Regions from separate parts of the Gordonia sp. N1V genome, predicted to be linked through region 2. Evidence: riboswitches for the same ligand, from Rfam matches in the RefSeq annotation. Region 2 holds a riboswitch; the other holds the start of a gene.
What was found. Region 2 has a riboswitch for S-adenosylmethionine ahead of P3L18_RS10670 (amino acid ABC transporter permease). Riboswitches for the same ligand answer to the same signal wherever they lie in the genome.
Positions count from the first base shown of each region.

Region 1: it holds a riboswitch for S-adenosylmethionine, as region 2 does, so the genes downstream of both, P3L18_RS22055 (LLM class flavin-dependent oxidoreductase) here and P3L18_RS10670 (amino acid ABC transporter permease) in region 2, are expected to answer to the same signal.

Region 1 is NZ_JARJDD010000021.1:11,382-15,491, forward strand. It holds gene P3L18_RS22045 (NAD(P)/FAD-dependent oxidoreductase) at 1-395, shown strand, start outside; gene P3L18_RS22050 (ABC transporter substrate-binding protein) at 429-1,388, opposite strand; SAM riboswitch class I at 1,596-1,680, shown strand; gene P3L18_RS22055 (LLM class flavin-dependent oxidoreductase) at 1,688-2,851, shown strand; gene P3L18_RS22060 (ABC transporter substrate-binding protein) at 2,851-4,110, shown strand, end outside.
Region 2 is NZ_JARJDD010000006.1:224,843-228,952, reverse strand. It holds gene ectB (diaminobutyrate--2-oxoglutarate transaminase) at 1-208, opposite strand, end outside; gene P3L18_RS10690 (hypothetical protein) at 207-353, shown strand; gene ectA (diaminobutyrate acetyltransferase) at 438-965, opposite strand; gene rsmD (16S rRNA (guanine(966)-N(2))-methyltransferase RsmD) at 1,198-1,797, shown strand; gene coaD (pantetheine-phosphate adenylyltransferase) at 1,810-2,298, shown strand; SAM riboswitch class IV at 2,461-2,569, shown strand; gene P3L18_RS10670 (amino acid ABC transporter permease) at 2,702-3,712, shown strand; gene P3L18_RS10665 (amino acid ABC transporter ATP-binding protein) at 3,709-4,110, shown strand, end outside.

The DNA of each region.
Region 1 (4,110 bases), on a different contig from region 2:
TGCCGGGCCAGGCCCCGGCGGCGAACCAGTCCGCGCGGTACGCCGCCGACACCATCATCGCTCGGCTCAACGGCAGTCTGCGGGCTCGAAAGCCGTTCTCCTACTGGGACAAGGGGTCGATGGCGACGGTCTCGCGGTACTCGGCGGTCGCCAGCGTGCCGATCCCCGGGACGTCGCGGCACATCGAGTTCTCCGGTTATCTCGCCTGGCTCGGATGGCTGTTCCTGCACCTGATCTACCTCGTCGGATTCCGCAACCGCTTCACCACGCTGATCGATTGGCTCTTCGCGTTCACCTCGCGCAGCCGCAACCAACTCGCGGTCACCGAGCAGCAGGTGTTCGCGCGCACCGTGATCGACCGGCTCGAGGAGATCGAGGAACGCGGCGCCGCCTGAGGCGCCGCCTGAGGCGCCGCCGGGGGCGAGCGCCTACAGTTTCGCCAACGCCGGCGTCAGCTTGTCGATCGCCCACGGCACCGAGTAGATCGTGGGTCCGCCGAACGCCGACGCGGTGTCGTTGGTGAGGAACACCGTCGTGCCGCGGCGCACCGCGGGCAGCGAATCCCAGCCGGGTATCGCATCGAACGCCTCGGGCCCGCCGACCAGCGGCCAGAAGATCAGTAGGTCCGAAGCGAAGATGTCGATACGTTCGGCCGACACGATCGTGCGTGCGCCACCGGGCGCGAGCCCTTTGACCGCCGGGTCGAGAACCAGGCCGAGTTCGGCGAGCAGTTTCGCGGAGGGGTCGGTGTCGCTGGTCACCACACCGAACTGATTCTGCGGGGTCAACTGTCCGAAGGTGAACGACTTGCCCTGGCTCGCCGGGTATTTCGCCTTGGTGGCCGCGATCTGCTGCTCGACCTCGGCGACGGCCTCATCGGCCTGCTGTTGCTTGCCGAAGATCCGGCCGGCTGTCGTCATCACGTCCTGCCAGCTGTCGGTGACGGTGTCGGTGGCCATCACCGGGATCGTCGGGGCGATCCGCGTCAGACGGTCGTAGGCCGCGCGATCGGGCAGGTATCCGGCGAGGATCACCTGCGGGGCGAACCGCGCGATCGCGGCGACGTCGGGGGTACCGGCCTCCACGTCATAGGTGACGATCGTCGACGAGTGCTCCGGCGTCCAGGCGAAGCGATTGTTCGGGCCCGAATACCCCTGCGCGAGGAACTCCGCCGTGATCGGGACTCCGAGGCGGATCAGCGAATCCGACCACGCGCCGCCGAAGGTCACGACCTTGGTCGGATCGCTCGGAATCGTCGTCGATCCGTACTGGTGCTCGACGGTCACGGTCTCCCCCGCGGACCCGGCCGGGTCGTCAGGGGAGGAGCACCCGACAAGGGCGACGAACACCAGGGTCAACAGGCCGGCGAGAACTCCACGAACGCGCATCTCGTTAGGCTAGGCTAAATCGCCTGTATCGGACAAGACTGACGCGGGCGTTACGGCGTCACCGCCCGGCACCGATGCCGTCCGGGCGTCCGGGTTAATCCCACGGTGACCGAAAGTCTGTGCCGCGTAGACGCCCGGGCGCCGTCGACGTACTCGAGCAGCTCCTGACTTTCTTGCCGTGTGCCGCGCCGTCGACCTACCGTGAATCGACCATCTGGAGCGACCGAGAGACCCGGCTCGTCGACGTCGCAGCAACCCCAGAGGAGGGTGCTAACGCCGGGATCGATGGGAGTCGGCTCGTGCCATTTCATGACCATGCCCCGTTGTCGGTGCTCGATCTCGCGCCGATCAGCGAGGGCTCCAATCCTGCTGCCGCACTGGCCAACACGATCGACCTCGCGCAGCACGCCGAGCAGTGGGGCTATCGCCGCTACTGGGTCGCCGAACATCACTTCGTCGCGGTGGCCGGCTCGAATCCGGCTGTCCTGATCGGTCAGATCGCCGGCGCCACCACCACCATCCGGGTCGGGTCGGCGGCGGTTCAGGTCGGCCAGACGACCGCGGTCTCGGTCGTCGAGTCCTTCGGTCTGCTCGACGCCTTCCATCCCGGCCGTATCGACCTGGGTCTCGGACGCTCCGGTCAGCGGCGCGCGGAAGCGGTCACGGCGACACCCACGCCTTCGACACCCACGCCGTCGACACCTGCGGCGACCCTGCCGCGGCTTCCCGGCCCGAGTCGTGTCGTCGACGGTGTGGTGCTCCCCGAACCGTTCGATGTGTCGGCGCTGCTGGCGAATTCGCGTCTGGCGCGCAGCTTCGAGGTGCTCACCCAGCCCGGTGCGCAGACCCCCGATTTCGCCGAGCAGGTCGCCGACATCGCCGCATTGCTCGAGGGCACCTATCGCAGCCCGTCCGGTCTCCAACTGCATGCGGTGCCCGGTGAGGGCGCCGACGTCGAGCTCTGGATCTTCGGTAGCAGCAAGGGTCAGAGCGCTCAGGTGGCCGGCGCGCGCGGACTGCCCTTCGTCGCCAACTACCACGTGAGCCCCGGCACGACGCTCGAAGCGGTGCAGGCCTATCGCGCCGCCTTCCGGCCGTCGGCGGTGCTTGCCGAACCGTACGTGGTGGTCTCGGCCGATGTGGTGGTCGCCGAGGACGACGACACCGCACGCCATCTCGCCTCCACCTACGGGCACTGGGTGTACAGCATCCGCAGCGGCCACGGCGCCGTCGAGTACCCGGATCCGGCCACCGCGCCACCACTGGACGACGAGCAGCGCGCACTGGTCGCCGACCGCCTCGAGACCCAGTTCGTGGGCAGCCCCGACACCGTCGTCGAGCGTCTCGCCGCGCTCGGAAAGCTGACCGACGCAGACGAACTCGTCATCACCTCGGTCACCCACGATCACGGTGACCGGCTGCGCTCGCACGAACTCCTCGCCAAGAAATGGGGCCTCATCTGATGCGTGGCATCACCACCACCGTCGCCCGTACCGCGACGGCAACCGTTGCCGCGCTGGCCGTCTTCGGTCTCGCCGCATGCGGCGGGGGCTCCTCGCAGTCCGACGACGCCGGCCCGCCGGTGTCCGGCGGCACGCTGCGCTACGGCCTCTCCGACGCGCCCACCTGCTCCGACCCCGCCCAGAGCGCCACCAACCAGACGATCTACGTGACCCGTCAGATCGTCGACTCACTGACCGACCAGGTACCCGGAAGCGGCGACCTGAAACCGTGGCTGGCGCAGAGCTGGGAGGTCAGCCCCGACGCCAAGACCTTCACCTTCCACCTCAAGCCCGACGTCACCTTCAGCAACGGCACCCCGCTGACCGCCGACTCGGTCAAGAAGAACTTCGACGCCATCGTCACCACCCTCGGCGGCGCCAAGGCGCCCTTGGCCGCAACCTATCTCAGCGGCTACACCGGCACCACCGTCGTCGACCCGTTGACCGCACGGGTCGAGTTCTCCGCACCGAACGCGCAGTTTCTGCAGGCGACCTCCACCCCGCAGCTCGGCATCCAGGCCGACGCGACCGTCGCCGCCACACCCGAACAGCGGTGCCAGGGCACCAACATCGGCTCCGGGCCGTTCGTCTATTCCGCATGGCAACAAGGCCGTTCGGCCGCCCTGCGCAAACGCACCGGATATCAATGGGGCTCGGCGGTGTTCACCCATACCGGCGACGCCTACCTCGACGGGATCGACTTCACCGTCGTCCCCGAGTCGGGTGTGCGCACCGGTTCACTGGGCTCCGGTCAGCTCGACGCCATCAGCGATGCCCTCCCCAACGACAAGGCACAGATCTCCTCGGCCGGTGGCAAGGTACTCACCGCGGTGAACCCCGGCGTGCCATTCGGCCTGCAGCCCAACGTCTCCCGTGGAGTGCTCGCCGACGAGCAGGTCCGCACCGCACTGCTCCCGGCGATCAACCGCACCGAACTCGTCGACACCGTGCTCGACAAGGACTTCCACCCGGCGACCGGGGTGCTGGCCGCCAACACTCCGGGTTTCCACGCCGAGACGGCGGCGCTGACCTTTGACGCCGCCAAGTCCCGGCAGCTACTCGACGCCGCGGGCTGGCGGCCCGGCCCGGATGGCATTCGCGTCAAAGACGGCCGGCGCCTGTCGTTCTCGGTGCTCTACAGTCCGGTGTTCGCCGGCAACCAGGCGATCCTCGAACTCGTCCAGCAGCAGCTGAAGAACGTCGGCGCCGACATGGCGCTC
Region 2 (4,110 bases):
GGACCGGGTTGTTGTGGCCGTAGTTGAGCGCACCGGCCCCGGCGAAGAAGTCCAGGTAGCGGTCGCCGTTGGTGTCGGTCAGCCACGACCCACGAGCCTGGCCGAACACCGTCGGCCAGCTGCGGCAGTAACTGCGGACCTCGGATTCGTGTTGGGTGAAGACCGAATCATCGATCGAGGTCTTCTTGGCGGTGGGTTGGTCGTTCATGGTTATTCCTCCAATGTGGGAAATCTGTGAGGCCGTCGCCCGGGGCGCGCGTCGCGTCGCCACCGCAGGTGAGATCCGCACAGAGCGGATCGGCGTGGCCCGCGCGGGGATACCGGTGCGCACCAACATGTACGGAGCAACCTGATCGACACATGTTGTGCGGACCCATCTTTGACCGTGTGGCTGGTGGATCAGGACCGGCTCGGGAGCCGACTCCTGTTGCCCGGGATCAGGGTTCGGGAACCTCGGGCTCGAGCAGATAGAGGTCCTCGGGCTCGTGTGCGTTTGGGAAGTCGCCGGCGGCGAAAAGGTCGCGCCGGGCGAATCGGAGTCCGCGAGCGGCAGCCACCGATGCGAACAATCGTTGCGAGGCAACGTTGTCGGGGCTGATGGTGGTGTGCATGGCCACCACCCCGCGTCGTGCGGCACGATCGAAGAGTCGATGCAGCATCGTTGCTGCGATCCCGTGACCGCGATACGCGTCGTCGACCGCGACCTGCCAGACCATGAGGGTCGACGGGTCGGAGGGACGTCGATATCCGGTGACGAATCCTGCAGTGCGGCCGTCGACCTCGGCGACGATGGACGTCTCGGCGAAGTCTCGGCACCACAGTACGTAGGCGTAGCTGGAATTCACGTCGAGCACCTGGGAGTCCTTGGCAATCTCCCAGAGTCGGGTACCGTCGGCCACCGAGGGAACCCGGTAGTCGAGAGTGAGAAGGGGTGATGGGGCCGTTCTTGTGTGGGACGGGCTCATAACGCATTCGACGTTAACAACGTGTGTCGACGAATTCACCTGCCTGCGTAAATCGGTGGGGAAATGCCCCCTCAATGCCCAGTTCATCCGGTATTTGTGATGCGGGACACAAACGCTTGCGACGACTCGCTGCGGGTGGGCGAATTGTCCGGCGGCGACCGCGGTGACGACCCGGTGGCGCCGCCCGTCGAGGGGGACGGCTCAACCGAATCGGCAATGGGAGAATGGTTCGGTGACCCGGATCATCGCCGGCCGCCACGGCGGACGACCACTGAAGGTTCCCGACGCCGGGACCCGGCCCACCTCCGATCGGGTGCGCGAGGCGGTGTTCAACATTCTCGACGCCCGGATCGATCTGGAGGGTGCCGCCATCCTCGACCTCTATGCCGGGTCCGGTGCGCTGGGCCTCGAAGCACTCTCCCGTGGCGCGTCCTCGGCCGTGTTCGTCGACAGCCGTCGTCGCGCCACCGCTGTCGTCACCGCCAACCTGAGGGCGCTCGGCGTCGCCGAGGTGGGCCGGGTGATCACCGCACCGGTGTCGGCGTTCCTGGCCGGCCCGGCCCGAGCGGAGGTCCCGGCCCGAGTAGGTGTGACGGGTCGCTTCGATGTGATCTTCTCCGACCCGCCCTATGCACTCACCGACGACGAGGTGCACGGTGACCTCGCGGCGCTCGGCGCGGGCGGTTGGCTCGCCGACGGTGGCTTACTGGTCCTCGAGCGGGGCCGCCGGGCCACGACGAGATGGCCGGTCGGCTGGGAGGTCGTCACCGACAAGTCCTACGGCGACACCACGGTGCAGGTCGCGCGAGTCACCGGCGGGGAGGCCGGGTAGGTTCTGCAGAGTATGACCAGTGCGGTGATCCCCGGCTCCTTCGATCCCTTCACGCGCGGCCACCGTTACGTCGTCGAGCGGGCTGCTGCGTGTTTCGACGAGCTGGTGGTCACCGTTGTCGTCAATCCCAACAAGCGCGGCCTGTTCTCGGTCCCGGAGCGGCTCGAACTGATCCGGGAGGACTGCGCCGATCTGCCCAATGTGCGGGTGGATCAGTGGACCGGCCTGCTCGTCGACTATCTCAGAGAGAACGCGATCCACTCCATCGTCAAGGGTCTGCGCTCGTCGGTGGACTTCGACTACGAGCTTCCGATGGCGCAGATGAATCGTGAGCTGGCCGACGTCGAGACCGTGTTCCTGCTGACCGATCCGCGCTTCGCGCACGTCTCGAGTTCGCTGGTGAAAGAGGTCGCCAAGCTCGGCGGCGACGTGACACCTTTTCTCTCCCCTCACATCCACCGGCGCCTCGAGGCGATCCTGGCCGGTGAACGCAGCGTCTGACGAACGCAGCGTCTGACGAACGCAGGTCTGAGGAACGCAGCGTCAGACGAATAACGCAGCGTCAGACGACTATGGTGTCCGACGCCGACGCCACGAGACTTTCACTCATCGACGAATGTAAATACTGACCGCTGCGGCGCGCGGTATTAGCGTGAGCGAGACGGTCATGAGCGTCAACGTCAAGCCCTGGCTGGTTGACCGGCAACCCTCGCATCGCGGTGGGGTGCCCCAGGTGACGACCGGATCGGGAATGTCCCGATAAGCGTGATGGAAACGGCCACAACGATTTCGTGAGGAGTCGTCGTGCCGTCGTGGTCGTCGGTACCCGCGGGATACGCCCGGGGTGTCGTCGGGCACGCCTCTCCTCGCGTGCCCCGTTCCCCGGTTGGAGGAGAGTGCCGACATGTCCGCCCCATCGCCGTCCACGAGTGCCGATCCACACCCGGCGCCGTCGGGGGACTCGCACCCGTCGTCGGCGGGCACGACTACGCCGCCGGTCGCCGAACGCGTTGCGCCCCTGCGTCATCCCGGCCGGTGGGTTCTCGCCGCGATCGTGCTCATCGTCGGCGCGCAGTTGGTCCACGGCCTGGCCACCAACGCGTTCTTCCAATGGGATCGGTTCGGGTACTGGTTCTTTCGCCCCGTCATTCTCGAAGGCCTCGGAGTCACCTTGGAGGTCGCAGCGTACAGTGCGGTGCTCGCCCTGGCCGTGGGTATCGTCCTGGCGCTGATGCGGCTGTCGAACAATCCCGTGCTCGCGGCGGTCAGCTGGGGTTACGTCTGGTTCTTTCGATCGATCCCGCTGATCGTACTGCTCCTCATCCTGTTCAACTTCGGGGCGCTCTACCAGAGTCTGAGTATCGGTGTTCCGTTCGGCCCGGGACTGTTTCATTTCTCCGAGGCCGATCTCGCCACCCCGTTCCTGATCGCCGTCATCGGTATCACCGTCCACGAGGCGGCGTTCGCCGCCGAGATCGTGCGCGGCGGCATCCTGTCGGTCGACGCGGGCCAACACGAAGCCGCTGCCGCACTGGGCATTCCACGTCGGTATCACTTTCTGCGCATCACATTGCCGCAGGCTCTGCGGTCCATCGTGCCGTCGTATGTGAATCTGCTGATCGGGCTGATCAAGTCGACATCGCTGGTCTACTACGTGTCGCTACTCGATCTGTTCGGCGTGGTCTCGACCCAGTCGAGCACCTATTCCGGTGACATCATCCCACTGCTGATGGTGGCGACGGTCTGGTATGTGATCCTCACCAGCGCCGTCTCGATCGTGCAGTTCTACGTCGAGCGCTACTTCGCGCGAGGGGCGGTCCGCACCCTGCCCCCCACGCCGATACAGCGATTGCGGTTCGCTGTTGCCGGCGCTCGCCGGAGCATCGCCCTGCGTCCCTGGGAGCGTGCCGCATGACGCGCGCCGCCATCACACCGGACACGACGTCGACCGGTGCCGAGGTGCAGATCGTGGGCGCCCACCGCTTCTACGCCGACCACCACGTCCTCAAGGGCATCGACCTCACGATCCGCCCGGGAGAGGTGACGGTGATCCTCGGACCCTCGGGCTCGGGCAAGTCGACCCTGCTCCGTGCCGTGAACCATCTCGAACGGCTCGACGCAGGCCACGTCAGCGTGGGCGGCGAACTGATCGGCGTCCGCCGTACCGGCGGCCGTCTCCGGGAATTGCCCGAACGCGAGATCCTGCGACAGCGACGCCGCATCGGCTACGTCTTCCAGTCGTTCAACCTGTTCTCCAACCTCACCGCCGGCCAGAATGTCGCGGCACCACTGGTCTCGACCGGCCGGATCACC